3 regions of the Janibacter sp. Y6 genome follow, and region 1 is predicted to be linked to each of the others. Evidence: riboswitches for the same ligand, from Rfam matches in the RefSeq annotation. Region 1 holds a riboswitch; each other region holds the start of a gene.
What was found. Region 1 has a riboswitch for S-adenosylmethionine ahead of L6241_RS02960 (bifunctional o-acetylhomoserine/o-acetylserine sulfhydrylase). Riboswitches for the same ligand answer to the same signal wherever they lie in the genome.

Region 1 (2,248 bases):
GGGGGACCCACCACCGGGTGGGTCCCCCTTCGCCAGGACGTCAGCTCGCGGCGCGCTCCTGCGCCTCGCCCGCGGCCGCGGCGAAGCCCCGCTCGAGGTCGGCGACGATGTCGTCGACGTGCTCGATGCCGACGGCCAGGCGCACGAGGCCCGGCGAGACACCGGCCGCGTAGCGACCCTCGTCGCTGCCCTGGCTGTGCGTCGTCGACCACGGGTGGATCGCCAGGCTGCGCACGTCGCCGATGTTCGCGACGTGGCTGTGCAGGGTCAGCCCCTCGACGAAGCGGCGACCCGCCTCCTCGCCGCCGACGATCTCGAAGGTAAGCACGGCGCCAGCACCCTTCGGCGCGTACTTCTGCGCGAGGGCGTGGTGCTTGTGGTCGGGCAGGGACGCCCAGGTGACGTGCTCGACCTGCGGGTGACCGACGAGGAAGTCGGCGACGGCGCGCGTGTTCTCCAGGTGCCGCTCGATGCGCAGCGAGAGCGTCTCGATGCCCTGCGCGACGAGGAAGGCGTTGAAGGGCGAGACCGCCGAACCGAGGTCGCGCAGCAGCTGCACCCGCGCCTTGAGGATGAAGGACAGGTTGGCCCCGAAGGCGCTGCCGACGCCGAGGTCCGGTCCGTAGCGCAGCCCGTGGTAGCTCTCGTCCGGCTCGTTGTAGGACGGGAAGCGCTGCGGGTGCAGCGCGTAGTCGAAGGTCCCGGCGTCGACGATCGCACCGGCGATCGTCGTGCCGTGCCCGCCGAGGTACTTCGTCGCCGAGTGCACGACGACGTCGGCGCCGTGCTCGATCGGGCGCAGGACGTAGGGCGTCGCGACGGTGTTGTCGACGACGAGCGGCAGCCCGAGCTCGTGGGCGACCCCGGCGACCCCCTCGACGTCGAGGATCTCGCCGCTGGGGTTGGAGATCGTCTCGCCGAAGAAGAGCTTGGTGTTCTCCTTCGCCGCGTCGCGCCACTGCTGGAGGTCCGCCGCGTCCTGCACGAAGGTCACCTCGATGCCGTAACGGGGCAGGGTCGAGCCGAGGAGGTTGTACGTGCCGCCGTACAGCGCCGGGCTGGCCACGACGTGGTCGCCGGCCTCGGCGACGTTGAGGATGGCGAAGGTCGTCGCGGCCTGGCCGGACGCGACGAGGAGGGCGCCGACTCCCCCTTCGAGCGCGGCGATGCGCTGCTCGACGACGTCCGTCGTCGGGTTCATCAGGCGGGTGTAGATGTTGCCGAGCTCCTTGAGCCCGAAGAGGTTCGCGGCGTGCTCGGTGGAGTCGAACTGGTAGCTCGTCGTCTGGTAGATCGGCAGCGCGCGGGCGCCGGTCGTCGGGTCGGGGCTCTGCCCGGCGTGGATCTGCTGCGTCTCGAAGTGCCACGTCGTGGGGTCGGACATGAGGGTTCTCCTGGTGTCATCGCGCTTGACCGTGGGCGGGTGCTCACGGACCAGGTCGTCTCCCGGGGCACCCCACCGCGGATGGAGGGTTGCCGACCAGCGAGCCGGGGCTTGACGCTGGTGCTCTTGACCTGCGGGCAGGCTAGCCCGCGTCCTCGCGGCGCGACAGGGCGCGTCTCAGGATGTGGTGGGCGCGCCCGCCGGGGCCGTGCGGCGCAGCCACCACAGCCCGACGAAGGGGAGGACGAGCGGCAGGAAGCCGTAGCCGGAGCCGAAGTGCGACCAGACCGTCTTGTCCGGGAAGAGGTCCGGTGCGAGGTAGGACAGCGCCCCGACGAGCAGGACGCCGACGGCCTCGACCGTGATCGTCGCGGAGGCGACAGAGCGCCGGTCGGTGAGCAGGGCCCACGTCGCGACGACGTAGACGAGCGCGGCGAGCGCGCTCAGCAGGTAGGCCAGCGGCGCGCGGTCGAAGTACTCGAGGACCTGCAGGGTCGAGCGGCCCGTGGCGGCGAGCGCGAGGGTGCCATAGGCGATGACGAGCAGCAGACCGGGGCCGCTGCGCACCGGACGGCCGGTGCGCTCCCCCGTCGCCTCACGCATGGACGGTCCAGATCTGCTGGATGCGCAGGGTCATCACCGCGACGACGAGGGCGCCCCCGAGGACGGCACCCATCGCCCAGCGCGACTTCTCCTTGATGGCGAGGTAGGCGAGCGCCGGCGGCACGAGCGGCAGGGTGACCGCGTATGCCGCCATCGTCGGCCCCTCGCCGGGGGTACGGACCTGCCCCGCGACGACGCAGGCGACGACGGCCTGGACGACGAGGAGCAGCTCGACGACGGCGGCGACGAGCAGCAGCCGGT
Region 2 (2,248 bases), on a different contig from region 1:
CGACATCGTCAGCGGCGCCTTCACCCCGGAGGCCGGGCTCGGCGGCCTCGTCGGCGTCCTCATCGTCGGCTTCCAGCGCGCGGCCTTCTCCAACGAGGCCGGTCTGGGCTCGGCCCCGATCGCGCACTCGGCCGTGAAGACCACCCGCCCCGTCTCCGAGGGCTTCGTCGCCCTCCTCGAGCCCTTCATCGACACGGTCATCGTGTGCACGATGACCGCCCTGACCATCGTCATCGCGAACCCGCCGTCGTGGCGCGAGGGCATCGACCAGGTCAAGGCGGGTGGCGGCGCGCCCGACGGCGTGCTCCTCACCAGCGACGCCTTCGCCACCTTCCTGCCGCAGTTCCCGGTGATCCTCGCCGTCATGGTGGCGCTCTTCGCCTTCTCCACGCTCATCACGTGGAGCTACTACGGCGAGAAGGCCTGGGAGTACTTCTTCGGCCCGTCGCGGCCGAGCCTGCTCACCTACAAGCTGATCTTCGTCTCCTTCACGGTCATCGGCACGGTGCTCACCTTCGGCTCGGTGCTCACCCTCACCGACGCCTTCCTCTTCATGTGCGGCTTCATCAACCTCCTCGGGCTGTACTTCCTCCTGCCCGAGCTCAAGAGCGAGATGCGCGACTACCTGGCCGACTGGCGCAGCGGACGTCTCTACGAGCTCGGCGCCGCCGACGAGGCCGAGCTGAGCGCCATCCGCGAGGAGCAGGGCAACACCGGCGACCTGCCCCAGATGCGCACCGACTCGGCTCACGACAGTGGGCTGAGCATGGAGGAGCGCGCCCGCGGCGGGGCCCGGGCCGACGAGGACTGACACGCCCGACCCACGTCATGACGAGGACGACCCGCCGGCACACCGCCGGCGGGTCGTCCTGCGTCCGTAGGCGGTCCGAGATGCGAGACACCAATCCCTACTGTTGCGATAGGACTTGACCGCGCGCTAGGTTCCTCGCAGGTCATGAGCTCCAGCGCCAAGCCCCGGCTCGCTGGACAGCAACCCTCCATCTCGCAGTGGGGTGCTCCGGGTGAGGACCTGGCCCCTGCCGACTGGCAGGGGCAAGCGCGAGGCCCCACGGCCTCGAGACGAGGACGGGCACCACATGAGCACCGACACGACCCGCACCACGGGCCGGCGCAGCTGCCGGCACGTCGAGCGACGGCACGTCGACCTGCTCCGCGTCAGCAGCGCGCTCTGTCGCCGCTGACGCAGCAGACGTAGCACCCCCACCACCGACCGGTCGCCCCGCGGCCCGGTCAGCGTGGCGTGCCCGTCACCCCTGACCCAGCGCCCCTGGGTCGCCCCACCCTCACCGCACCACGGCCGTCCGGCACCCGCCGACGTCCGACGACCCCCCATGCCCAGGAAGGCATCCCCATGGCTCTCGTCGCCACCATCTCGAGCAGTCCGTCGACGACATCGCGCACCGACGGCGTGCTCACCCACCTCTCGCGCTGGGTCCAGCGCGCCGGCCACCTCACCCTGCCCGTCGTCCTGCGCGACCTGCCCGCCGGGCCGCTCCTGCGAGCCGACACCGCCCACCCCGACGTCGCCGCCGCGGTCGCGACGATCGCGAGCGCCGACGCCGTCGTCGTGAGCACCCCGGTCTACAAGGCGGCCTACAGCGGTCTGCTCAAGACCTTCCTCGACCTGCTGCCCCAGGACGCGCTGCGCGGCAAGGTCGTCCTGCCCGTGGCCACCGGAGGCAGCCCCGCGCACGTCCTGTCCGTCGACTACGCGCTGCGGCCGGTGCTGGCCAGCCTGGCGCCGAGCGCGATCACCCCCGGGTGGTTCGTGCGGGCCGACGAGGTGCACCTGCTCGACGGCGGTGAGATCCTCCTCGACGAGTCCGCCGCCGCCCCCCTTCGCGAGGTCACCCGGGTCTTCCTCGACGGCGTCGCCGGGCGATCGCTCGTCGCAGCCGCCGACCGCGCGCACGGCGTGGAGCGGGTGGCCTGATGCGCACCACGACCCGCCGCTCCGTCCTGTCCGCCGGCGCGCTCCTCGCCCTGACGACGAGCCTGGCCACCGGCTGCGCCCTGCCCACGAGCGACGCGCAGTCGCAGGAGGAGGGGGCGCACACGACCGTGCGCTACCAGGGCAGCGCCAACGCCGTCACCTGGCCCGAGCTCGCCGACGACCTCGGCTACCTCGATCGCGTCCAGCTCGAGTACGTCGGCGCGACGACCAGCGGCCCGCAGGACATCCAGTCCGTCGCGACCGGCCAGACCGACATCGGCGGCGCCTTCTCGG
Region 3 (2,248 bases), on a different contig from region 1:
GGCCCACCCGACGGGCACCGGCGCCGGCGGCGCCGGCGACCCCCATCCACGTGCTGCGCACGGCGGCGAGCGGGAGCGGGAGACCGCCCCCCTTCGCCGAGGTCGTGCCCGACCCCTTCGAGCCGGTGCGGCCGGAGGAGCGCGAGGAGGACCGGGCCTTGGTGCCCGTGGACCGCCCCGGGCCCTTGGTCGCGGCCGTGCGACCGGGTGCGCGGGTGGATCCCCCACGCGGGCGCGCGGGGGTGCCGTTACGTGTTGCCATGCTCGCAGGCTAGGCGATCGCCATCCCTTTCACACGTGTCACACGCGCACCAGGGGCCGCCGGTTCCGGGCGAAGGGGGGTGTGGACGGCGCCGGGGAGAGCCACCGGCGCCCGCATACCCTGCGTGCGTGCCCCATGTCCTCGTCGCGCTCGCCGTCGCGCTCGTGGGCATGCCCCTCGCGTGGAGGTGGGGCCGCTCGGGCACCTACCGACGCCCCGACGAGACGGCTCCGCTGCCCGCCCACGGGTGGCTCGTGCCGGCGGTGCCGGCGCTCGCGGCCGCCCTCGTCTGGGTCGCCCGCGACGAGCCGCTCGCCGCCGCGGCGGCGACCGCGCTCCTCGCCCCGGTCGGCCTGCTCCTGCTCGCGGTCGACGCGGACGTCCACCGGCTGCCCAACGCCCTCACGCTCCCCTTCGCGGCCGCCGTCCTCGCGCTCCTCGCCCTCGCCGCGGCGACGTCCGGGCAGTGGGACGACCTGCGCCGGGCGCTCGTCGCCACGGCGGGCGTCGGCGGTGCCTTCGTGCTCGTCAGCCTCGTCCTCGGCTCGCGCGGCATCGGGATGGGCGACGCGAAGCTCGTGCTCGCCCTCGCCCCGCTGCTCGGCTGGTACGGGTGGAGCACCCTCACCATCGGCGTGTACGCGGCCTTCGCGCTCGGCGGTGCCGCTGCGCTCGTGCTCCTCGTGCTGCGCCGGGTGGACCGGGCCACGCACCTCGCCTTCGGCCCCTACCTCGTGCTCGGGGCGGTCCTCGCGCTCCTCGTACGCGCCTGAGCACGCCCCTCCCCCGCCCAGGTCTCAGCAGACAAGACGGGGCCGGACGGGCTCGACGCCGCTCCCCGACCCGCTGCTATCGTCGCGGCCAAGGTCATGAGTGCCAGCGTCAAGCCCCGGCTCGCTGGTCGGCAACCCTCCTCCGCGGTGGGGTGCTCCGGGTGACGACCTGGCCGACGCCAGACGACGCCGGCAAGCGCGGACCCCGGCTGCCCCGAGGTCCCAGACCTCATGGGAGGCATGCCATGTCCACCACCGCTCTCGCCCCGGCCGCTGCGCCGACGCTCCCCCGCCCCGCCGAGCCGACGCTGGCGGCCGTGCACCAGCTGCGACCCCGCCCGAGCGCGCCGTCGACCCCGGCCCTCGTCTCCGACGGGCTCGTCTGCCCGCTCGAGTCCGGCGCCGAGGTGGAGTACGCGAATCTCGACCATGGGGCCTCGACCTCGGCCTTCGTCGCCGTCAAGGCCGCCGTCGACGAGGCGAGCCTCACGTACTCGTCGGTGCACCGCGGCAACGGCTACGCCTCGCGCGTGACGAGCGCGCGCTACGAGCAGGCCCGCGAGGTCGTGGCCCGCTTCGTCGGCGCGCGCGCGGACGACCACGTGATCTTCACGCGCAACACCACCGACTCCTTCAACCTCCTCGCCTCGGTCGTGCCGCAGGACGCGCAGGTCTTCGTCTTCGGCTCCGACCACCACGCGACGATCCTGCCGTGGCGCGCCGAGCAGCTCGTCCGCCTCCCCGTGCCCGCGAGCCCGGCCGAGGCGGTCTCGGTCGTCGACGCGGCGCTGCGGACCTCGCGCGCCGCCGACGCGCTCGTCGTCGTCACCGGCGCGTCGAACGTCACGGGCGAGTACTGGCCGGTCGCGCAGATCGCGACGGTCGCCCGCCGGCACGGCGCCCGGGTCGCGCTCGACGCCGCCCAGCTCGTCCAGCACCGCGCCGTCGACCTCGCGCTCGAGGAGCTCGACTACGTCGCCTTCTCGGGGCACAAGATCTATGCGCCCTACGGCGCCGGCGTGCTCGTCGGGCGCTCGGACTGGCTCGACGCGGCCGAGCCCTACCTCGCCGGGGGCGGTGCGACGGCGGCGGTCTCCGACGAGGACACGACGTGGCAGATCGGTCCCGCCCGCCACGAGGCCGGCAGCCCGAACGTCCTCGGCGCGGTGGCCCTGGCCGTCGCGTGCGAGGTCGTCGAGGAGCACCGTGAGGC

Region 2: another riboswitch for S-adenosylmethionine. It lies ahead of L6241_RS06725 (putative leader peptide); the one in region 1 lies ahead of L6241_RS02960 (bifunctional o-acetylhomoserine/o-acetylserine sulfhydrylase).
Region 3: another riboswitch for S-adenosylmethionine. It lies ahead of L6241_RS09285 (aminotransferase class V-fold PLP-dependent enzyme); the one in region 1 lies ahead of L6241_RS02960 (bifunctional o-acetylhomoserine/o-acetylserine sulfhydrylase).

The regions. Positions count from the first base shown of each region.
Region 1 is NZ_JAKLYZ010000001.1:641,625-643,872, forward strand. It holds gene L6241_RS02960 (bifunctional o-acetylhomoserine/o-acetylserine sulfhydrylase) at 41-1,384, opposite strand; SAM riboswitch class IV at 1,401-1,516, opposite strand; gene L6241_RS02965 (hypothetical protein) at 1,562-1,987, opposite strand; gene L6241_RS02970 (hypothetical protein) at 1,980-2,248, opposite strand, start outside.
Region 2 is NZ_JAKLYZ010000002.1:373,318-375,565, forward strand. It holds gene L6241_RS06720 (sodium:alanine symporter family protein) at 1-811, shown strand, start outside; SAM riboswitch class IV at 952-1,066, shown strand; gene L6241_RS06725 (putative leader peptide) at 1,098-1,202, shown strand; gene ssuE (NADPH-dependent FMN reductase) at 1,373-1,954, shown strand; gene L6241_RS06735 (ABC transporter substrate-binding protein) at 1,951-2,248, shown strand, end outside.
Region 3 is NZ_JAKLYZ010000003.1:355,103-357,350, reverse strand. It holds gene L6241_RS09295 (DNA translocase FtsK 4TM domain-containing protein) at 1-262, opposite strand, end outside; gene L6241_RS09290 (prepilin peptidase) at 391-1,035, shown strand; SAM riboswitch class IV at 1,128-1,240, shown strand; gene L6241_RS09285 (aminotransferase class V-fold PLP-dependent enzyme) at 1,281-2,248, shown strand, end outside.